3 regions of the Anoxybacillus sp. B2M1 genome follow, and region 1 is predicted to be linked to each of the others. Evidence: a T-box and tRNA genes for the amino acid it is inferred to sense, from the RefSeq annotation. Region 1 holds a T-box; the other regions hold tRNA genes.
What was found. A T-box is a leader RNA that pairs with one kind of tRNA and senses whether it is charged. The one in region 1 lies ahead of pheS (phenylalanine--tRNA ligase subunit alpha), so its partner is inferred to be a tRNA-Phe.
Positions count from the first base shown of each region.

Region 2: it encodes a tRNA-Phe, which carries the amino acid that the T-box ahead of pheS (phenylalanine--tRNA ligase subunit alpha) is inferred to sense. The anticodon was not compared.
Region 3: it encodes a tRNA-Phe, which carries the amino acid that the T-box ahead of pheS (phenylalanine--tRNA ligase subunit alpha) is inferred to sense. The anticodon was not compared.

Region 1 is NZ_CP015435.1:3,434,559-3,441,975, reverse strand. It holds gene GFC28_RS16740 (ABC transporter permease) at 1-711, opposite strand, end outside; gene GFC28_RS16735 (ABC transporter ATP-binding protein) at 704-1,618, opposite strand; gene pheT (phenylalanine--tRNA ligase subunit beta) at 2,226-4,640, opposite strand; gene pheS (phenylalanine--tRNA ligase subunit alpha) at 4,656-5,690, opposite strand; T-box leader at 5,734-5,968, opposite strand; gene GFC28_RS16720 (hypothetical protein) at 6,053-6,373, opposite strand; gene GFC28_RS16715 (TrmH family RNA methyltransferase) at 6,421-7,176, opposite strand; gene sspI (small acid-soluble spore protein SspI) at 7,273-7,417, shown strand, end outside.
Region 2 is NZ_CP015435.1:190,182-197,598, reverse strand. It holds gene GFC28_RS01125 (hypothetical protein) at 1-58, opposite strand, end outside; gene cspD (cold-shock protein CspD) at 308-508, opposite strand; gene GFC28_RS01110 (flavin monoamine oxidase family protein) at 1,225-2,730, shown strand; tRNA gene GFC28_RS01105 (tRNA-Arg) at 2,951-3,024, opposite strand; tRNA gene GFC28_RS19100 (tRNA-Arg) at 3,123-3,220, opposite strand; tRNA gene GFC28_RS01100 (tRNA-Cys) at 3,226-3,296, opposite strand; tRNA gene GFC28_RS01095 (tRNA-Gly) at 3,302-3,373, opposite strand; tRNA gene GFC28_RS01090 (tRNA-Gln) at 3,377-3,451, opposite strand; tRNA gene GFC28_RS01085 (tRNA-His) at 3,474-3,546, opposite strand; tRNA gene GFC28_RS01080 (tRNA-Trp) at 3,557-3,630, opposite strand; tRNA gene GFC28_RS01075 (tRNA-Tyr) at 3,634-3,718, opposite strand; tRNA gene GFC28_RS01070 (tRNA-Phe) at 3,731-3,803, opposite strand; tRNA gene GFC28_RS01065 (tRNA-Ser) at 4,077-4,166, opposite strand; tRNA gene GFC28_RS01060 (tRNA-Ala) at 4,173-4,245, opposite strand; tRNA gene GFC28_RS01055 (tRNA-Pro) at 4,257-4,333, opposite strand; tRNA gene GFC28_RS01050 (tRNA-Gly) at 4,384-4,455, opposite strand; gene GFC28_RS01045 (hypothetical protein) at 4,737-5,018, shown strand; gene GFC28_RS01040 (EAL domain-containing protein) at 5,063-5,305, opposite strand; gene GFC28_RS01035 (putative bifunctional diguanylate cyclase/phosphodiesterase) at 5,619-6,278, opposite strand; gene GFC28_RS01030 (GGDEF domain-containing protein) at 6,301-7,417, opposite strand, start outside.
Region 3 is NZ_CP015435.1:3,252,909-3,260,325, forward strand. It holds rRNA gene GFC28_RS15830 (23S ribosomal RNA) at 1-1,792, shown strand, start outside; rRNA gene rrf (5S ribosomal RNA) at 2,173-2,289, shown strand; tRNA gene GFC28_RS15840 (tRNA-Asn) at 2,452-2,526, shown strand; tRNA gene GFC28_RS15845 (tRNA-Ser) at 2,531-2,621, shown strand; tRNA gene GFC28_RS15850 (tRNA-Glu) at 2,636-2,707, shown strand; tRNA gene GFC28_RS15855 (tRNA-Val) at 2,714-2,789, shown strand; tRNA gene GFC28_RS15860 (tRNA-Met) at 2,827-2,903, shown strand; tRNA gene GFC28_RS15865 (tRNA-Asp) at 2,916-2,991, shown strand; tRNA gene GFC28_RS15870 (tRNA-Phe) at 3,004-3,079, shown strand; tRNA gene GFC28_RS15875 (tRNA-Thr) at 3,247-3,319, shown strand; tRNA gene GFC28_RS15880 (tRNA-His) at 3,339-3,414, shown strand; tRNA gene GFC28_RS15885 (tRNA-Gly) at 3,620-3,690, shown strand; tRNA gene GFC28_RS15890 (tRNA-Ile) at 3,698-3,771, shown strand; tRNA gene GFC28_RS15895 (tRNA-Asn) at 4,039-4,113, shown strand; tRNA gene GFC28_RS15900 (tRNA-Ser) at 4,116-4,208, shown strand; tRNA gene GFC28_RS15905 (tRNA-Glu) at 4,222-4,293, shown strand; gene GFC28_RS15910 (cation diffusion facilitator family transporter) at 4,582-5,556, opposite strand; gene glgB (1,4-alpha-glucan branching enzyme) at 6,260-7,417, shown strand, end outside.

The DNA of each region.
Region 1 (7,417 bases):
AATCGCAAGCGATTGATTGCGAAAAACGGTCGAAATCATAAAAGCGAAAGTGGTCATCATCACTAAGTCAGCGCAATTGAGCGCATACATTTGCAATACATACCATATCATGCTCTTTTCTACGACCTCGCCGTTTTGATACGCTAAATACGGATCTTTGATCGTCTCGATCCCAAAAAGGGCAGCGCCGCTTATCGCGGAAACCGCAAACAAAAGAACGAGCAACCCAATCGCAAACAACAAAGCAGCCATGTATTTCGAAAGCAAAATTTTAGCGCGGTTTGTCGGCCGGATCAGCAGCAGTTTAATCGTTCCCCATGAAAACTCGCTAGCCACACTTCCTGCGGCGACAATGATTGTAAACAACGTAACAAGAGAAATCATGCCAGCCGAGCTTTCAAGATATCCCCAAAATGTATTGGACGCGATCGGTTTAATATCATGTTTTAGACGATATTCGTTAATTTTCAGCTGCTGTGTTAAATAATCTTTATATGTTTTTGAAATATTCCCTTCTTCTAAACTTGCTTTAAAACTAGCAGTCTCTGCTGTTACCTCCTTTCTCCAGTCCGTCGGTTCGCGATAGCTTGTTTTGACGATAATCGCACCGGCAACGGCAACTAGCACGAGCAACCCAATCATAAACCATGTGCCAAACCGATAATAAATTTTCATGTTTTCATTGCGAATAAGTGAAAAAAAGTTAGACAATTTCGTTTCCTCCCGTCATTTCAAGAAATCTTTCTTCCAGCGATTTTGCTAGCACCTGAATTCCGTATACTTGGACATGTTCGGCTACTAAAGCGGCATTGAGCTTTGGAATGTCGTGATAATCGATGTCCACTTCTATTCCTTGTCCACTTTGCTGAACATGGTAGTGAGGAAAGCGTTCTTGAACCACCTGTGCCGCTTTTTCAATCGGGTCTACGATCCATAATACCTTTTGCGCTTGTTTTGACAGCTCCTGTACCGCTTCAATCGTCACTAGCTTTCCATGCTGGATGATCGCAAAACGGTCGCACATCATCTCCATTTCAGATAAAAGGTGGCTGGATACAACAATTCCCAATCCTTCTTCTCTGGCCAGCTTCCGTAAATAATCGCGAATTTCACGAATACCCGCAGGATCAAGTCCATTTGTCGGTTCGTCTAAAATAAGCAGAGAGGGACGATGAAGCAGTGCTTGGGCGAGTCCTAAACGCTGCCGCATACCGAGTGAATATGTTTTGACCTTGTCGTGAATGCGATGCTCTAATCCTACTAGTTTGATCACTTCATCAATTCTGTCTTTCGTCACTCCACTTGTCATCCGGGCATAGTGCAGCAAGTTTTGGTACCCAGTCAAAAATTTATACATTTCTGGATTTTCAACGATAGCGCCAACATACCGAATCGCTTTTTCAAAATTTTTAGCGACATCGATGCCATTGATCAGCACTTCGCCGCTCGTAATATCCATTAATCCCACAATCATCCGGATGGTTGTCGTTTTTCCGGCTCCATTCGGCCCAAGAAAGCCAAATACTTCACCGGCAAATACCTCGAGTGACAAATCATGAATAATCGTTTTACTTCCAATATCTTTTCGGACATTCTTTAACTGCAAAAGCGGGTTCATAAGCTTTTTCTCTCCTTTGCCTCGTTTTCTGATCCCTTCTTTCTTGCTGTCCTACATGAAGCCATCCTCCAAGCGCCAAGAAAAAACAAAAAATCGCTACACGGTTCCCTATGAATGAACCTTCAACGAATTCTCTTTTTTCAAATCATAGAACAGCCATGCTTCGATCAAGACAGCCTCATAAGATATGAGATCATGTTCATCCATTCCCCTCCCTCTATAATAACGAACATAGGCTACAATAGGTTTCAAAATTATTCCATAAAATAAAGAGAGGGGGACCTATAAGTTTAATTTCTCTGAACTGGTATTATATCAAAAAAATGACACATGGAATCAAAAAAATATAAAGATCGATTGATTCAGATTGAAAAATCGGTATAAGGAAAAAGTAAAAACGTTTCAATCATTGGAAAAAATCAATGATATAAGCTTTCGGTATTGGATCTATTGGCGAGCGATATAAATCGAATAATCAAGCTGGGACATATATTCAAAAACAGATTCTATGTTTCAACAGTGGGAGGTAAGTTATTTTTAGTACGGAAAAGTTCATGATGATAAAAACCCCCATCCTACGCCTTGGCATAAGATGGGGATTTCCTTTTTATCCGCGCAACGTAGCGCCGAATTGTCGTTCCACTGCTTTAATGACTTGTTCGTGAACAGCCGTAACTTCTTCATCCGTAAGCGTTCGCTCTGGATCGAAGTAACGAAGTGAAAACGCGATCGATTTTTTGCCTTCTGGCAAGCGGTCGCCTTTGTATACGTCGAAGATCGCTACATCTTTTAGCAGCTGCCCGCCAGCGGCGATAATCGCTTTTTGTACCTCGCCGGCGACAGTCTGCTCATCGACAACGAGCGCGATATCGCGTATGATAGATGGGAAACGTGGAATGGCTGTATAACGAATCTCTTCTACTTCCACATGTAACACATCAGACAAGGCAAGCTCAAACACATATGTTTCTTTCAAATCAAAATCTTTTTGCACAATCGGGTGAAGCTGACCGACAAACCCCACTGTTTTTCCATTCAATAAAATCTCGGCTGTGCGCCCTGGATGAAGGTGCTCTCGCTTTGTCTGTTTATATTCGATATGGTTTTCCAGTCCTAACAGCGCAAACAATCCATCTAAAATCCCCTTGATTACATAGAAATCAACCGCTTTTTTCTCTCCTTGCCATAAGTGCACATGCCACGCCCCTGTCATCACTCCAGCAAGACGTTCTTTTTCGTTTGGCAACTCGCTCTCGCTGTTTGGCAAATAGACAGAGCCGATCTCGTATAACGATACGTTTTCGACTTGGCGAGCGCGGTTATAGCTGGCTGCTTCTAACAGATGAGGCACCAGGCTCTGCCGCAGAACACTTCGCTCTTCGCTCATCGGTAGGGCCAAACGAATCGGCGCGGCAGCCTCAAGCGCAAACATCGTCGCCTTCGCCTCATTGGTGAGCGAGTACGTAATCGCTTGGAATAAGCCAGCATCTTCTAAATAACGGCGCACTTTGCGGCGTTTCGCCTGATATGCGGTCAGCTTGCCCGGAGTGGCTTCAGCAACTGGGAGAGTGGCCGGCAAGTTGTCATAGCCGTACAGACGTGCCACTTCTTCAATGATATCTTCTTCAATGGCGATATCGCGGCGCCGTGATGGCACAGTTACCGTAAACGTTTGGTTATCTTCCGTGAAAGCAAATTGCAAGTTCGTCAAAATATGGGCCACTTCTTCTTTCGTAATCGCTGTGCCAAGCACTTGATTAATGCGATCAAGCGTAATTGTGACCGTCACTTCTTTCAGCTGCCATGTATTTGCTTCCACTACGCCACCGACCACTTCACCGCCTGCGTACTCCGCCATTAACGCTGCCGCACGGTCCAGCGCTTCCTTCGTACGCGCTGGATCGATCCCTTTCTCAAAGCGCGTGCTCGCTTCGCTGCGCAAGCCATGGTCTTTTACCGCTTGGCGGATAATCGGACTTGTAAAATAGGCCGATTCAATAAATACCGTCTTCGTATTATTTTGCACTTCGGAATTCGCGCCGCCCATCACTCCGGCTAACGCAACTGGCTCGCTTCCGTTCGTAATAACAAGATGATCGTCGGTTAATGTTCGTTTGACATCGTCTAGCGTTACCATTGTTTCACCCGCTTTCGCGCGGCGGACGACAATCTCTTTGGAGCCAAGGCGGTCATAATCAAAAGCATGAAGCGGTTGGCCGTACTCAAGCAAAATGTAGTTTGTAATATCAACAACGTTATTGTGTGGACGAATGCCGGCCGCCATCAAGCGCGCTTGCATCCAAAGCGGTGATGGGCCAATTTTGACGTTTTTCACAATTCGTCCGGCATAAAGAGGATTATCCTCTTGTGCATCGACGCGCACAGAAATGTAATGGTGAACATCTTCATGATTTTCATGAACCCCCCTCTCAGGCAGCTTCACGCTTCGGCCTAAAATCGCGGCCACTTCATAAGCGACACCGATCATGCTTAAACAATCCGCGCGGTTCGGCGTCAAACCAAGCTCCAACACTTCATCATCCAAATGGAGCAGTTCAAGCGCATCGGCTCCCACCGGAGCATCGCTAGGAAACACAAAAATACCGTCAGCGTACTCTTTTGGCACAAGTTTCGGCTCGATGCCAAGCTCCTGCAATGAGCAAATCATTCCGTTTGATTCTTCACCGCGCAATTTCGCACGTTTAATTTTGAAATTGCCTGGCAATACCGCGCCAACCTTTGCGACTGCTACCTTTTGTCCTTTAGCGACATTCGGAGCGCCGCAAATGATTTGCACCGGTTCTCCCTCACCAACATCGACGAGGCATTTGCTTAATTTATCGGCGTTTGGATGCTGGTCACGCTCCACGACATGGCCGATCACGACGCCTTTCGCCCCTTTGTTTAACACTTCAACACTTTCCACTTCGATTCCGCTTTTCGTGATGCGGTCTGCTAATTCTTTTGCTGTTACTCCTGTTAAATCAACATATTCCTGCAGCCATTTATATGAAACAAACATCCATCAAACCTCCCTTTACACCCGGTTGAATTGTTGCAAGAAACGAACATCGTTTTGATAGAAATGGCGGATGTCGTCAATGCCGTATTTCAGCATCGCGATGCGTTCAGGCCCCATCCCGAACGCAAAGCCGGTATATTTTTTTGAATCAAAACCGGCCATTTCTAATACATTTGGATGTACCATTCCAGCCCCTAAAATTTCAATCCAGCCTGTACCTTTACATACGTTACAGCCATGGCCGCCACAATTAAAGCAAGAGACATCCACTTCCACAGACGGCTCCGTAAACGGGAAAAAGCTTGGACGAAAACGAATGTCGCGATCTTCGCCAAACATCTTGCGGGCAAACTCGCGCAGCGTTCCTTTTAAATCGCTCATGCGGATGTTCTCATCGACAACGAGCCCTTCAATTTGAGTAAACTGATGTGAATGCGTCGCATCGTCGTTGTCCCGTCGGTATACTTTCCCCGGGCAAATGATTTTCACAGGACCGCGTCCTTGATGCTTCTCCATCGTGCGCGCCTGTACCGGAGATGTATGCGTGCGCAGCAAAATTTCCTCTGTAATATAGAACGAATCTTGCATATCGCGCGCCGGATGACCTTTCGGAAGATTGAGAGCCTCGAAGTTGTAATAGTCTTTTTCGACTTCTGGCCCTTCGGCAATCGTATACCCCATGCCGATAAACAAATCTTCAATTTCTTCAATTACGCGCGTCAAAGGATGATGATTTCCTCGGCGCACTGGGCGCCCTGGAAGCGTTACATCAATCGCTTCAGCTGCTAATTTTTTCTCGACCTCCTGTTGCTCAAGCTCTGCTTGTTTTTCTTCGATTGCTGTTTGGATCGCTTCACGCACCTCATTGACAAGCGCCCCCATCACTGGGCGTTCCTCAGGAGACAATGCTCCCATTCCGCGCAGCACTTCGGTAATCGGTCCTTTTTTGCCGAGATACGCTACGCGCACCTCATTGAGCGCTTTTAAGTCATTCGCCTGCGTAATTTTTTCAAGCGCCTCTTGCTGAAGCTGCTGTAAACGTTCTTTCATGAAAAAACCTCCTCTATGCAAAAATAAAAAACTCGCCCCCTGCATAAGGGACGAGTGAAATCGCGGTACCACCCTTGTTAACAGCGAAAAAGCGCTGTTCACTTCATTGCGATAACGGCCATGGCCGGAACGCCTTTACATTTTGCAATAGCAAAATGGTCCAAGCGTCAACTCCAGAGGTGAATTCACTTGCTTCTACCATAAAAACGCTCCCAGTCTCCGGCGTTTTCTCCCTGGATGGCGAGGGACAAGCTACTCTTCTCTTTCATCGTTATTTTTCTTATTTCATTATTTTTATATTATAGGCAATCCATCCATCTGTTGCAACCACTATCTGCTGAGCGAACAAACATATACGATTACTATCTCATGCTTCGCCATTCCACTATATCAGCTTCTTGCTCCATTGTGTGAGCCGAAAGCCGCTCTACTTGCCGTGCTTGTTCCTCTGACGAACCTCCCCATCTCCCCCTCGTTAAGAAATGGAAGACTTCTCGGTGGATGATGTTAAACTGGAACTCTCTCTTTTTTAACATAGCCACATCTTCTTTTTGCGCAGAGGCGTCTTCTTTGAACCGCTTCACCTCTCCTTGCAAATGAGCAATGCCCCTCTTCATTTGTTCCATTTCGGGCATTTTGTACATCGAGCCGTTCAATAACCGCATGGAACAATGCTTTTCCATATGGAATCGTTTCTTTTAGGATTCATTCAGTAGTGTATCTTTTACGTTTATCCCCGCAAATGGTAAAGCAAAATCCCGGTGGCCACTGCCACGTTCAGTGATTCAGCTTGTCCATGAATAGGAATGTACAAATTTTTCGTCGTCTGCTCAAGCCATTCCTTGCTGACGCCGCTTCCTTCATTGCCGACAAGAAGAGCAAACGCACCGCTAGCGTGTACTTTTCGATAATCATCGCCATTTTCTAAAGATGTCCCGTAAATTGGAATATTTTTTTCCTTTAACGTTTGCATCCATTTGCTAAGGGAACCGCGGATGATCGGCAAATGAAAAAGCGAACCTTGTGTAGCGCGAATGACTTTCGGATTGTACACATCTACACATCCCTCTCCAAGAATCACAGCATCCACGCCGGCCGCATCAGCTGTGCGAATCATCGTCCCCACATTCCCCGGATCTTGCACCGCATCCACAAGAAGCAGCTTCGCTTTGCTCCAATCAAGCGATTCATCGCTTAATTGCCTGCATACGGCCGCAATTCCTTGCGGGGTTTCCGTATCGCTGATCTCCCACATTACTCCTTCTGTAACAACTGTAATTGGAATATGAGCCACATTCCATTCTGAAGGAATGGTCTTGCTTTCCTCAACGATCAATTGAACAAGCGAAACACCGCTTGTTAAAGCTTCCTCCACTAAATGGAACCCTTCAATCAGAAAAAGCCCTGTCTTGTCTCGTTCTTTTCTTGTCAGCAGCTTCTTCCACTGCTTTACTTGCGGATTTTTTGTCGATTCAATCCGTTTCAATCTCCATTCTCCTTTTCTTTTTTGCCTGTCACTATACATAATAAACGAAAACGACGACAAAAATAAATGTGTAATACATAAAGCGAGGTGAGGAATTTGGATCTAAATTTACGGCATGCAGTCATGCACAATGTAGCCAACAATACAAAAGAACAGCTTGAAGATACGATTATGGATGCGATCCAACGCGGCGAGGAAAAATATTTGCCAGGTCTTGGCGTTTTGTTTGAAGCGATTTGGA
Region 2 (7,417 bases), 580 kb from region 1:
TATAAGTCCGCATCATCTTAATCAACATACTTTTCGCATCGTCCGCTTTGTTATTCAACTCTCCACCTCCAAAATTGGCCCTTCTTCGCTATGGTCCCATTCCATCATTTCTAATGGAAATCCGTATCCAACAGACTATACCAATATCCGTCATGGCTGTTTCCGATTTTGGTCAATGCTGGCTGAACGCGCTTGTTCTTCATCAGATCCGAAAGGCGGTTCCTATCAAACAAATACGTAAAACTTAAGAAAATAAAAAAGGAGGGCTGTAAAAAAAGAAAAAGCAGCCCACCCTTTCGCATCTCAATTAGCTTTTTCTTACGTTCGTCGCTTGAGGGCCACGGTTACCTTGCTCCACTTCAAAAGTAACTTCTTGGCCTTCCTCTAAAGATTTAAAGCCTTCGCCTTGGATCGCTGAGAAATGGACAAATACGTCCGGACCGCCTTCAACCTCGATGAATCCAAAACCTTTGTCAGCGTTAAACCATTTTACTTTACCATTTTGCATGAAAAAAATCCTCCTAAAATGTACCTTAATGCACATATCCATTTTTTAACCATTTCACAAGTAATAAAAAGACATTAAAAACTGCAACCTCTGAGGAGATTTAACCTTGCCATCTCCTTTGAAGCTACAGCATGTTTAAATCCCTATTGTATTAAAAGTAAAATGGTTTAAATTCACTATAACACACTTTTTATATAAAAGCAAAACATTTTACCAACTTTTTCACTTGATGACTGCTGTTTCCTTCAAGCAGCGAGCATCCCCCCTCTCCTCTATCACTTAAAGACCGAATAAATGGCGTCTATAAAGCCCGCGTTTTTCACACATGAAACAACGCCGCTTTCAGCTCCATTCATGTTTCGGTGAAGCGTTGTTGTTCAACCATCCGACGGCTAAAAACATCCCAAGCTTCCCTTCGCTGCACATGTTAACATAGCAAGGGATATGTCATTCCATGCAGATAAGCTCTCTTTCCTTGTATACTTTTTAAATGAATCGCTTCTGCACCCAAACAGCAAAATCATGCGCTTTCCAGCAATTGAAGACACACGGAACGCCGTTTGAAAATATGAGTTAATCGCACGATCCCTGAGCAAAGATGAGCATAAGCATGTGCATTTTTTTATCATATATGTACTTTCCTTCCGAATACGATAAGTAATAAAGCTTTTCTTCATGAACAGCGCGAGAATTTCCCATAAAAAAGGGGGGAAAGTATGTATAGCTATGTGTTTCCAAAGCTATCCATGGAAAAAATGCTTTCCATTATTAGGAATGGACTAAAGAAAACGGACGATCCTAAAAAAGTCATTGTGATCGGCGCAGGCATGGCGGGACTTGTTTCTGCTTCTTTGCTGAAGCAGGCGGGACATCAGGTCACCATTCTTGAAGCCTCGGAACGAGTCGGCGGAAGAATATACACGATCCGCTCTAATTTTCGCGGAGAGGATCAATATCTCGAAGCAGGCGCCATGCGCATTCCGCACACTCATTATTTAACGCTTGAATATATTAAAAAATTTAAGCTCCCTGTCAATCCGTTCATCAATAGCACACCTAACGATTGGCTTTACTTGCGGGGAACGCAGGCTCGTTTAAAAGCATACGAAAAAGATCCAAGCATCTTCGGATTTCCTGTTTGGCCACAAGAGCGAGGAAAAACTGCTACTGAACTGTTGCAAATGGCTATTAAACCCGTCATCGATTTTATTCAGAAAAATCCAATCAAAAATTGGCCGATTGCCATTCGTGAATTGGATAAATATTCACTGGATACTTACTTGCGATACAATCCTTTTGGAATGAGGCTGTCTCGCGGCGCTATTGATATGATTAAATCCATTCAGACAGTAGAAGGATTTCCAGAGCTTTCTTTTTTGGAAATGCTGCGCGAATTAATGGTGCTATTTACCCCAAACATTAAATTTTATGAGATTACTGGCGGAAACGATCAGCTTCCTAAAGCGTTTGTCCCACAATTGCAAAATGATATTTTATATGGACAAAAGGTTCGAAAAATTGAACAAAATCAAAATCAGGTGACCGTCCATTCCGTGCATACCAAAATTTTAGAGCCATTTCAAATTACAGGCGATCTCGTCATTGTGACCATTCCATTTTCGATTTTACAATTTGTAGAGATCGAGCCAAGAAACTCTTTTTCCCAAAACAAGTGGAAAGCGATTCGCGAGCTTCACTATGTCGGTTCCACGAAAACTGGTATTCAATTTAAACATCGTTTCTGGGAAAAAGAAGGAATGTTTGGCGGTCGAACTATCTCTGATCTTCCAATTACTTATACTCAATATCCAAGCCACGGACTGGGAAGCTCTGGTCCAGGAGTTGTACTGGCCAGCTACACATGGGAAGACGATACGATACCATGGGATAGTTTAAGTGATGAAAATCGGCTAGAGTATACCCTTAAAAACTTGGCTGTTATTCATGGACAGCAGGTTTATCATGAGTTCGAAACAGGAATTAGCCATAGTTGGGTTCGTTATCCGTATTCTGGAGGGGCGTTTACGATGTTTAAGCCCGAGCAAGTCACTGAGCTTTCGCAATATATCGGTTCTCCCGAAGGAAGAGTCTATTTTGCAGGAGAACACGCTTCAACGGTTCACGGGTGGATCCAAGGGGCGATTGAGTCGGGAATTTGTACAGCATACGAAGTCCATAAAGTGCCAAAATCCTACCTTGAAGCGCAAACCACGCTAAAATAATCAGGGGGCCATATAGAAGCAACCAATGATCCAACGCGCAAACTACAGCTTCAATAAAAATACGGCTTCCCTTCAAATCGCTCAACATGGTACGATTTCAGAACTCAGACCTATCTAAAGGAACAACTACAAAAGACCCATCGAACTAACCTGAAGCAAAAGAGCTGCTTTTGCTCATGAAAAAAAGGTGCTTCCTTTTATAGGAAACCCCTTTTTTCAGCGTCCCAGGAGAGACTCGAACTCCCGACCGACGGCTTAGAAGGCCGCTGCTCTATCCTACTGAGCTACTGGGACATCATCCTCATTTCTGTCGCAAGCAATTTGCTATGCCTCTTTCATTGGTTCGAAAAACAGAGCAATGAGACGGTTCGTCGATCCATTGGACCGCCACAAGCGGGTGACGGGACTCGAACCCACGACATCAGCAACTCGTCACATATTCAATGACGCATCGCTCGTAGCTGAAGTTTTGCCACTAAACTACACTCGCAACAAAGGCGGCACCCGGATTCGAACCGGGGGTAAAGGTTTTGCAGACCTCTGCCTTACCACTTGGCTATGCCGCCATCAAAGCGGAAGACGGGACTCGAACCCGCGACCCCCACCTTGGCAAGGTGGTGTTCTACCACTGAACTACTTCCGCATTTGGCTGGGGTAGCTGGATTCGAACCAACGCATCACGGAGTCAAAGTCCGTTGCCTTACCGCTTGGCTATACCCCAATCCTCTCCATATTCATCAAGGGGCGACTAGTGGGAATCGAACCCACGAATGCCAGAGCCACAATCTGGTGCGTTAACCACTTCGCCATAGCCGCCATACTAAAATGGCAGGGGCAGTAGGAATCGAACCCACACCGGAGGTTTTGGAGACCTCTGTTCTACCATTAAACTATGCCCCTAACTGGTGGAGGGGGACGGATTCGAACCGCCGAACCCACAGGGAGCGGATTTACAGTCCGCCGCGTTTGGCCACTTCGCTACCCCTCCAGCTATAAAAAATGGCTCGAGACGGAATCGAACCGCCGACACAAGGATTTTCAGTCCTTTGCTCTACCGACTGAGCTATCGAGCCATGATACGATGTACATTGGTTGGATGTTTATTCGCATCCGTACATTAAAATACGGTGCACAACGACTATTTTGTCAATATGACATCAGCGACGGGTCATTGATCGCACATTCCAGACCAATTGACCATAAATCCCCTTTGCTTTCCTATACAACAAAGCGAATTCACCGAAAACAGTTAAACATATGTATATCTTTAAAATTATTTCAATAAAACGTCTGTGATTCCGCTATCACGTATATGTATGACATCTAATCATGCGATATGTATAGGACGGAGGAGGAGGGATTCGAACCCCCGCGGGCTGTGACACCCCTATCGGTTTTCGAAACCGACCCCTTCAGCCAGACTTGGGTACTCCTCCATTCGATGGAGCCTATCGGGATCGAACCGATGACCTCCTGCGTGCAAAGCAGGCGCTCTCCCAGCTGAGCTAAGGCCCCAAAAATGAAACTGGTCGGGAAGACAGGATTTGAACCTGCGACCTCATGGACCCGAACCATGTGCTCTACCAAGCTGAGCTACTTCCCGCTCTAAAGCAACCATTCACACATGAGCACCGATTACAAAGATCCTTTTGAAGCGGAAGACGGGACTCGAACCCGCGACCCCCACCTTGGCAAGGTGGTGTTCTACCACTGAACTACTTCCGCGTGTTTAAAAACGTAAGCAAGTATTATTATAATAAAACAAGTGAGATTGTCAATATGATTTTTTCAAGCCATCACTATCTATATCTAAATAGCGACGATTTTCATTCTATATCGATACAAATAATTTGTCAATATACTTTGGTCAAAAACATCGTTATCTAGCCGTTGCCTAAATTAACGCCTTAGAGCCATCCACATTCGGAATAATCTGTTTTTATGATTTTATCATACAATCGTTGTATAATGAATTTTGTACTTTTGCGCAACAGAGGGGGATCTCTATGGCTGCATTTATGCATTTGTTTGAAGCTTATCGGTCACTTTGGTCCAATCGCTCGCTCAACAAAGAGGAAGAGCTGACAGAGGAAAGATGTAAGGCGCTCATTCATGAAGCGATTGAAAAAGAGCTGAGAGATGAAATGACTCATCCACGCGTTCGTCAAGCTCCAGAGGTAAAATTCCATTATGCTGTTAAACGCATTATGGCTTCGCCGTTAGCCAATGAAACAAAATTGGCGCTTATTGAACTCCATTTAGACGTGATGGAATACGTTCAGCGATAGCCTTAGACAACCTATCGCCTCCCTCTTTCCTTTGTTTAGGGAGGCTATTTTAAATACCCTTTTTCAAATTCTTCCTTTGCTAACGGTTTTCCCAGAACATATCCTTGAATTTCATCACAATGAAGGGAACGAAGAATTTGCAGCTGTTGAAATGTTTCCACGCCTTCAGCAATCACGCGCAACTTCAAATTTTTCGCTAAACCGATAACGGAAGCGACAATCGCTTGATCTTCCTCCGTTTGCGCAATTCCATCAATAAATACTTTGGCGATCTGTGAACTACTCACCACTTAGCTAAAGCTTGAAGTGGGAGCTTCTCAGTTCCACGACGAAAGCCGCCTTTCGTCTCCCTGAGCGTGACTTCGGGTCGTTCCAACCCTAGATGTCCGACAATTCGGAGTTCTTTTGTACCTTGGATATTTTACGCATGGAAGGATCCGCTTGGTTTTCGCATTTTATTTTCTCCATGCAACCTCCTATATCCAGTTATGAAAGAACGACATAGGTTTATTTTACCACAGGGTCAGACAATTGAACAGGCAAAAGCCTGTCCTTGTCCGAAGTCGATTCATCTCCCACTTTCATCAAGCTTCGCAAGATTTAGAAGTGGGAGACTTCTCGACTGAAGAATGTTAAACGATGAATCGGAAATTTACGCAAATAGCTAAGAGAGCTATAACCGGTTCCAAAATCATCAATGGAAATATGAACTCCTAACGCTTTCAGCTGTTTAAGCTTTTGAATCGTGTGTTGCTCATTAAAAATGGCCACGCCTTCTGTGATTTCCAGATCCACGCTGTCTGCTGTCAAATTTGTTTTCTTCAAAATGGCCGTAATCTGTTCAACCAGCTTTTCCTGTAAAAACTGCTTAGGCGAGATATTGACACTGATTCTGAGCGCTCGTCCTGTCTGCTCATTCCATTGCTTCACTTGCCGGCACGCTTCTTCCATCACCCACTCGCCAATGGCGATAATCTGCCCCGTTTCTTCTGCAACAGGAATAAACATATGCGGAGGAATCAAGCCCATTTGCGGATGATGCCAACGAATCAGCGCCTCCATGCCTATTATTTGACCTGTAGCGATATCAAATTGCGGTTGATAAAAAAGAGTAAATTCCCTCTGTTTAATGGCCTGATAGATCGCTGTTTCAATTATTGTTTTTTGCATGATTCCTTGATCCATTTTGCCATTAAAAAATTGATATTGGTTCTTTCCTTGTTCTTTAGCGCGAGATAACGCAATGTCTGCCTTTTTCATCAGTGATTCTCCTGTTTCTCCATCATATAGAAACACGCATTTCCAGATCGTTAACCGGCAAAGGCTGTTGAGAAACAGATAAAATCGATTCAACGATCGAACGAAGCTGTTGGAGCTTATACACCGGCGAAACAATTAAGGCGAATTCATCCCCTCCCTGTCGCCCGATGACATCTGTTTGTCGAAGTGACTGCTTTAACCATTCTGTCATTTTCTCCATAAGAGCATCCCCCGCTCGCTGGCCAAAATAATGATTTACCTGCTTAAAACGATCTAAATCAATGAATATAACAGCGAGCAAATGATGCCGTTGCTTCGCCTCCTGAAGCGCCTGCTCAAGCGCCGCAATAAACGCACTTCGATTAAACAGGCGTGTTAAACAATCATGCCTCGCTAAATAAAGCAATTCTTCGGTCTTTCTTTCTGATTCCGTTGTCTGATTGACCAGCTTTTGCTCCAGCCCTCTGCTTAAAAGCTGCATGTTCCTAAATAATCGCGTACTCTCATACAAAGCAACAGCCAGCCGCATTATGACAAAGACGCCAATAGCCATAAAAATCACAGCGATCTCTCTAGCCTCACGCGCTTCTTCATGCAAAATGGAGAAAAAAATCGAAGGAATAAACGCCATATATAAGAACAGAACTTTAAATGACAAGAGACTTTTTTGCTTTTTTAAGCACAGAAAAATCTCCCTATCAGCAAATACAGCTGACAGCCCCATCATCAATAAACCGGCAAAAATAAGAAAATCTAAAGAATGGCTTGGAGAGGAATAAGCGAATAACAGCGTCCTTGCTCGATCCGTTCCATCCGCTGCTATCAAAAGGATAGCCCCTGCTATATGCCAGGCCAAAACAGGTTTTGCCGCTGAACTAGAAGAAAAAAGGAAAATCCCCAATACATATGCAGTCGCTAATTCTAACAGAAAAATACTAGAGAACATAAAAAGGTGGGAAACGGATAAATACGAAAGAGAGAATAGCCGATTCAAACCAATCGAGTCTACTAACGCCCCAACGGAAACGATAATCAACACATCGAGCAGTTGCTGAAATAAATGCACTCTAGTTTCGTTCGCCGCCGCCAAAGATAGAAGCGCGATAAAATACAAAATGATAGAAATTTCATCCAATCCA
Region 3 (7,417 bases), 180 kb from region 1:
GTAATAGCTCACTGGTCGAGTGACTCTGCGCCGAAAATGTACCGGGGCTAAACGTATCACCGAAGCTGTGGGATGACTTGCGTCATCGGTAGGGGAGCGTTCTAAGGGCGTCGAAGCCAGACCGGAAGGACGGGTGGAGCGCTTAGAAGTGAGAATGCCGGTATGAGTAGCGAAAACAGAGGTGAGAATCCTCTGCACCGAAAGCCTAAGGTTTCCTGAGGAAGGCTCGTCCGCTCAGGGTTAGTCGGGACCTAAGCCGAGGCCGAAAGGCGTAGGCGATGGACAACAGGTAGAGATTCCTGTACCACCTCCTCACCGTTTGAGCAATGGGGGGACGCAGGAAGGTAGGGTGAGCAGGCTGCTGGAATAGCCTGTCCAAGCGGTTAGGCTGCCAGATAGGCAAATCCGTCTGGCGTCCAGGCTAAGCCGTGATGGCGAGGGAATCCAAGTACCGAAGTCCCTGATCCTCCACTGCCAAGAAAAGCCTCTAGCGAGGTGAGAGGTGCCCGTACCGCAAACCGACACAGGTAGGCGAGGAGAGAATCCTAAGGTGCGCGGGAGAACTCTCGTTAAGGAACTCGGCAAAATGACCCCGTAACTTCGGGAGAAGGGGTGCTCTCTTGGGTGTTGAGCCCGAGAGAGCCGCAGTGAAAAGGCCCAAGCGACTGTTTAACAAAAACACAGGTCTCTGCGAAGCCGAAAGGCGAAGTATAGGGGCTGACACCTGCCCGGTGCTGGAAGGTTAAGGGGAGCGCTTAGCTCAAAGCGAAGGTGCGAACCGAAGCCCCAGTAAACGGCGGCCGTAACTATAACGGTCCTAAGGTAGCGAAATTCCTTGTCGGGTAAGTTCCGACCCGCACGAAAGGTGTAACGACTTGGGCACTGTCTCAACGAGAGACCCGGTGAAATTATAGTACCTGTGAAGATGCAGGTTACCCGCGACAGGACGGAAAGACCCCGTGGAGCTTTACTGCAGCCTGATATTGAATTTTGGTACGTCATGTACAGGATAGGTGGGAGACAGAGAAGCCAGGACGCCAGTCTTGGCGGAGTCGCCCTTGGGATACCACCCTTGTCGTACTGAAGTTCTAACCCGCACCCCTGATCGGGGTGGGAGACCGTGTCAGGTGGGCAGTTTGACTGGGGCGGTCGCCTCCCAAAGAGTAACGGAGGCGCCCAAAGGTTCCCTCAGAATGGTTGGAAATCATTCGTAGAGTGTAAAGGCAGAAGGGAGCTTGACTGCGAGACCTACAAGTCGAGCAGGGACGAAAGTCGGGCTTAGTGATCCGGTGGTTCCGCATGGAAGGGCCATCGCTCAACGGATAAAAGCTACCCCGGGGATAACAGGCTTATCTCCCCCAAGAGTCCACATCGACGGGGAGGTTTGGCACCTCGATGTCGGCTCATCGCATCCTGGGGCTGTAGTCGGTCCCAAGGGTTGGGCTGTTCGCCCATTAAAGCGGTACGCGAGCTGGGTTCAGAACGTCGTGAGACAGTTCGGTCCCTATCCGTCGCGGGCGCAGGAAATTTGAGAGGAGCTGTCCTTAGTACGAGAGGACCGGGATGGACGCACCGCTGGTGTACCAGTTGTCCTGCCAAGGGCACCGCTGGGTAGCTATGTGCGGAAGGGATAAGCGCTGAAAGCATCTAAGCGTGAAGCCCCCCTCAAGATGAGATTTCCCATTGCATAAGCAAGTAAGATCCCTCGAAGATGACGAGGTAGATAGGTCCGAGGTGGAAGCGTGGCGACACGTGCAGCTGACGGATACTAATCGATCGAGGACTTAACCAATACGAAAAGGGGAGCAAGCTCGCTTGCATCCATAGGGCGTTCAAGCTTCTGACGGACAAGTCAGGAGACTTGGACAGAAGAAGCGGAAACGACCGTAGGATGCAGCTTGCGGAACTAGACAATACGAAAAGTGGAAGCGAGCGCTTAGCGCCGGAAGGAAAATGTTCTTCCGACGAGACATGCTTGCATGTCGATGGAGGAAGGTGATTTTCCACGAGGCGCTGCGAGCTGGAACTAGACAATACGAAAAGTGGAGCAAGACATCAAGAAAAGCATCGCCTATCCTTTCTGATCTGTTATCTAGTTTTGAAGGAACCAAAAAGTTCTTGACATGGGCGAAATGCTCGTTATAATAATACTTGTCTGTTTGAAATAACAAGCCTAGTGGCGATGGCGGAGAGGTCACACCCGTTCTCATCCCGAACACGGAAGTTAAGCTCTCCAGCGCCGATGGTAGTTGGGGCTAACGCCCCTGCAAGAGTAGGACGTTGCTAGGCTTTATATTAAACATATTCCGCAATCGCTCAGCGACGAGCATTTCCTCTCTGAGCAAACAGCGAGTTGCCTCGACGCATTGTGCTTCTTCGAATGTCTTGAAGAGGAAGAGGCAGTAGAAAAATACAAATAATGATTCGTTAGTTTTTGTGTTTATCTACTATTCCGCAATAGCTCAGCGGTAGAGCAACCGGCTGTTAACCGGTAGGTCGTAGGTTCGAATCCTACTTGCGGAGCCATTTTGGAGAGCTGTCCGAGTGGTCGAAGGAGCACGATTGGAAATCGTGTAGACGTTAACAGCGTCTCAAGGGTTCGAATCCCTTGCTCTCCGCCACTATTTCATGTAATGGCCCGTTGGTCAAGTGGTTAAGACACCGCCCTTTCACGGCGGTAACACGGGTTCGAATCCCGTACGGGTCACTTTTGGGAGGATTAGCTCAGCTGGGAGAGCACTTGCCTTACAAGCAAGGGGTCGGCGGTTCGATCCCGTCATCCTCCACCATACATACTATTGATTGAAAAAAATATAATTTTGTCATCGCGGGGTGGAGCAGCCTGGTAGCTCGTCGGGCTCATAACCCGAAGGTCGCAGGTTCAAATCCTGCCCCCGCAACCAAATAAAACGGTTGGTCCCGTAGTGTAGTGGTTAACATGCCTGCCTGTCACGCAGGAGATCGCGGGTTCGAGTCCCGTCGGGACCGCCATAGAATATGTATGGCTCGGTAGCTCAGTCGGTAGAGCAAAGGACTGAAAATCCTTGTGTCGGCGGTTCGATTCCGTCCCGAGCCACCATTTATTTTATCCAATGCATCTATGAATGCCGGCTTAGCTCAATTGGTAGAGACGAGCGAAGCATCGGTGAAATGACTGCGAGTTGCCTCGACGCATTGGACATCTTGAAATGTCTTGAAGAGGAAGAGGCACAGAACATGTGTTTTATGGTTAGTTCTATAGATAAAGCCGGCTTAGCTCAATTGGTAGAGCAACTGACTTGTAATCAGTAGGTTGCGGGTTCAAGTCCTGCAGCCGGCATCGATTTATTAAAGTAATGGCGGCTATGGCGAAGTGGTTAACGCACCAGATTGTGGCTCTGGCATTCGTGGGTTCGATTCCCACTAGTCGCCCCATACATATTATCCCAAGACATTTGTGATAAAAGATTTGATAATCGCGCGGATGTAGTTTAATGGTAAAACCTCAGCCACGAGCGATACATCATTGAATAGGCGACGAGTTGCCTCGACGCACAAAGCATCTTAGAATGAACTGGTAGAGGAAGAGGCATGGTATATCGGGACACTAGAAATTTGTAATAAAAAATTTGATAATTATGCGGGTGTAGTTTAGTGGTAAAACCTCAGCCTTCCAAGCTGATGTCGTGGGTTCGATTCCCATCACCCGCTTGTATACGGGCCTATAGCTCAGCTGGTTAGAGCGCACGCCTGATAAGCGTGAGGTCGGTGGTTCAAGTCCACTTAGGCCCATCTTTCTTTTTGTAAAGCGTTTTCTTTGCATAAAGTTTGGTGACATGTGTTGCCCATCTATAGGTGTTCTGTGAATTTCTTCTATAACATTGGTCAGTTAGCTTTTGTTTTCATCTACTATTCCGCAATCGCTCAGCGACGAGCATTTCCTCTCTGAGCAAACAGCGAGTTGCCTCGACGCATTGTACTTCTTCGAATGTCTTGAAGAGGAAGAGGCAGTAGAAAAATACGAATAATGATTCGTTAGTTTTTGTGTTTATCCACTATTCCGCAATAGCTCAGCGGTAGAGCAACCGGCTGTTAACCGGTAGGTCGTAGGTTCGAATCCTACTTGCGGAGCCATTGGAGAAGTACCCAAGTGGCTGAAGGGGACGGTTTGCTAAACCGTTAGGTCGCGTTTTTGCGGCGCGCGGGTTCAAATCCCGCCTTCTCCGCCACTGCTGAATGCAAGGCCCGTTGGTCAAGTGGTTAAGACACCGCCCTTTCACGGCGGTAACACGGGTTCGAATCCCGTACGGGTCATAAGTAAAAACCCTATGCACGAGAGCATAGGGTTTTTACTTTACTATAAAGTTAACATGATAAACTACATCATACGCCTCAAAAATATTCGTCCTTCCAATTATTTTAGAGAAAAAATTTATAAAAAAACTTGATCTATATAATATTGTGCATTTCTGTTTTTGATTATTCCGAATTTTTAACTTGACAAAATGTCAAATGTAAATGAATAATAAATACAAAGAAAGGCCGACCATAAAAACAGATAGGTCGGCATAATTTTTCTACTCATGTTCATATTCCCTAAACTCAAAATGATTGGTTAGGGCTACTCGGCTTTTTTGATGCTTTGTTTTTTTGCCGAAGGAATTTTTCTCCGTACTCTCCATGATCATGAAAGTAAGCATGTTCAATTTGAATCGTGGAATGTTTAATTCCATATTTCCTTTCCAGCATTTCATTAATGGCTAAAATAACACAGAATGGCTGAATGTGTTCATTGATAAATACGTGAGCAGTTAAGGAATAATGGTCGGAAGAAATCGCCCAAATGTGCATGTCATGTACATCTTCTACCCCTTTAATACCGCTAATGTCAGAGCGTATTTGTTCAAGATCAAACTGCGATGGAACAGAATCCATAAGAATAAAGTACGATTCGCGGATGATTTTTGCTCCTCCTGTAAAAATAATTCCTCCTATAATCATACTAATCAATGGATCTATTAAGGCAAATTCCGTGAAATAGATGATAATAGCTGAAGCGATAACTCCGATTGAACTCAAAAGATCGCCGATAAAATGCCATAAAGCGCTTTTCACATTTAAATTTTCCTCTTCTTTTGTGCTTCTGCTAAGGACGATTGTTAAGATAAGATTAACGATCAGCCCAATTGTAGCAATTGTAAGCATCAGCTGAAAATGAACAGGCTCAGGATGAATGAACCGTCGAATTCCTTCGATAAAGATGCCAATAGCAATCATTGCAAGTGTCAATCCGTTTAAAAAGGAAGCAATAATCTCAAATCGCAAATATCCAAACGTAAATGTTTTATTAGGCTGCCGCGATGCGAGATACAGAGCAACCATACTCAAAATGAGCGCCAGCACATCTGAGGCCATATGTGCTGAATCAGAAAGAAGTGCAAGCGAATTAGATAAAACTCCGCCAATGACTTCAACAAGGGCAAAAAACAGCGTGAGGGAAAGGGTAATCCATAATGTTCGTTTTGATTTGTTTTGTTCTTTGACATGAGGCAGGTGATGATAGTCAGAGTAACTCATAGCACACCTCTTTTTTATAATAATTATCATTAGATATTTATTATAAATTATATGCCGTAAACAAGCAATTTGCAAATCATAGCTTTGTACCATTTTTGAAAGCTTCTTATCTTAATCTTTCATAATATAGCCGCTTGTTCTCCGAGAGTGGCAAATGCCTTATTGTGTCCATCCTATAAGAGAGAGGGCATATAGCTGGAAATTGCGCGAGATAAGGGAATGTTTATCAGTCAATCATAATAAATATAGCTTGAAGATTGAGCAAAGCGACTCTAGAAAAGAATATGACGGATGTGTGCACAGAGGTTTGTAGCCTATCTTTCATCACATAAACGCGTGGCAAAGCAACAAATTGTTCGTGAATCTAATGGTTTAGCCTGAAAAATAATATTGTTTGTGCATCCAATGATCGAAAAAGGAAAAGCAGAGGCCAAAGAGAAATTCTTCATCCTCTTTTTGTATGAAATTTCCTGGTGATAATTGTCACAAAATATAAACACATTTTATCAAGGAATTTATAAATCAATGTCGAATCTAATTAAATATGGATAAGCCAATAAATGAAGCAGTGTATGGCGTTGGACAATGGAAAAAAGAAGATGTTGGCTCAGAAGAAAAAAACAAACTGCTTCATATTCCATTTAACATGGAGCAATAGGATCGTAATGAAATATTGGCAAAATAAAAAAATTATAGTGAAAGGATGAGATGCTCGTTGATAGCAACAAATCCGACAGATTTTGAGGTTCATTTGTTTCATGAAGGAAGCTTATATAAAAGCTATAAAATGCTTGGCGCTCATATCGTAAGAAATGAAGGGGTGATTGGAACAAGATTTAGTGTATGGGCTCCTCATGCGCGTGCTGTGCGACTTGTAGGGAGCTTTAACAACTGGAACGGGAAAGATCACCCGCTTACCAAAATAAACGATCAAGGCGTATGGACCATATTTATCCCTGAAAATTTAGAGGGACACTTATATAAATATGAAATTTTTACGGAAAATGAGCAAGTACTCCTTAAAGCTGATCCATATGCATTTTATTCCGAACTTCGTCCTCGTACGGCCTCTATTGTATATTCATTAGATGGATATCATTGGAATGATAAAGCGTGGCAGCGAAAGAAACGCCGCAAACCAGCTTACGATCAACCGTTATTCATTTATGAAGTTCATTTAGGTTCGTGGAAAAAGAAGGAAGATGGAAGCTTTTACTCCTATCAAGAGCTAGCAGAAGAACTAATCCCTTATGTAGTGCAAAATGGGTTTACTCACATTGAACTGCTTCCCTTAATTGAGCATCCGCTCGATCGCTCATGGGGATATCAAGGAACAGGATATTATTCCGCTACAAGCCGCTATGGAACTCCACATGATTTCATGTTTTTTATTGATCAGTGCCATCAAGCTGGAATAGGAGTGATTTTAGACTGGGTCCCTGGTCATTTTTGTAAAGATGCACATGGCCTATACATGTTTGATGGAGCCCCGACATATGAATATGTCAATATACAGGATCGTGAGAATCCGGTGTGGGGGACAGCCAATTTTGATCTAGGGAAGCCTGAGGTTCGAAGCTTTCTCATCTCGAATGCATTATTTTGGATGGAATATTTCCATATTGACGGCTTTCGCGTTGATGCAGTAGCTAATATGCTTTATTGGCCCAACAGTCATGTCCTTCATAAAAACCCCTACGCCGTGGAATTTTTGCAGAAACTAAATGAAGCTGTCTTTTCCTATGATCCTTCATTGTTAATGATTGCTGAAGATTCTACAGATTGGCCGAAGGTGACTGCGCCGACTTATGAAGGAGGCTTAGGGTTTAATTATAAATGGAATATGGGCTGGATGAACGAC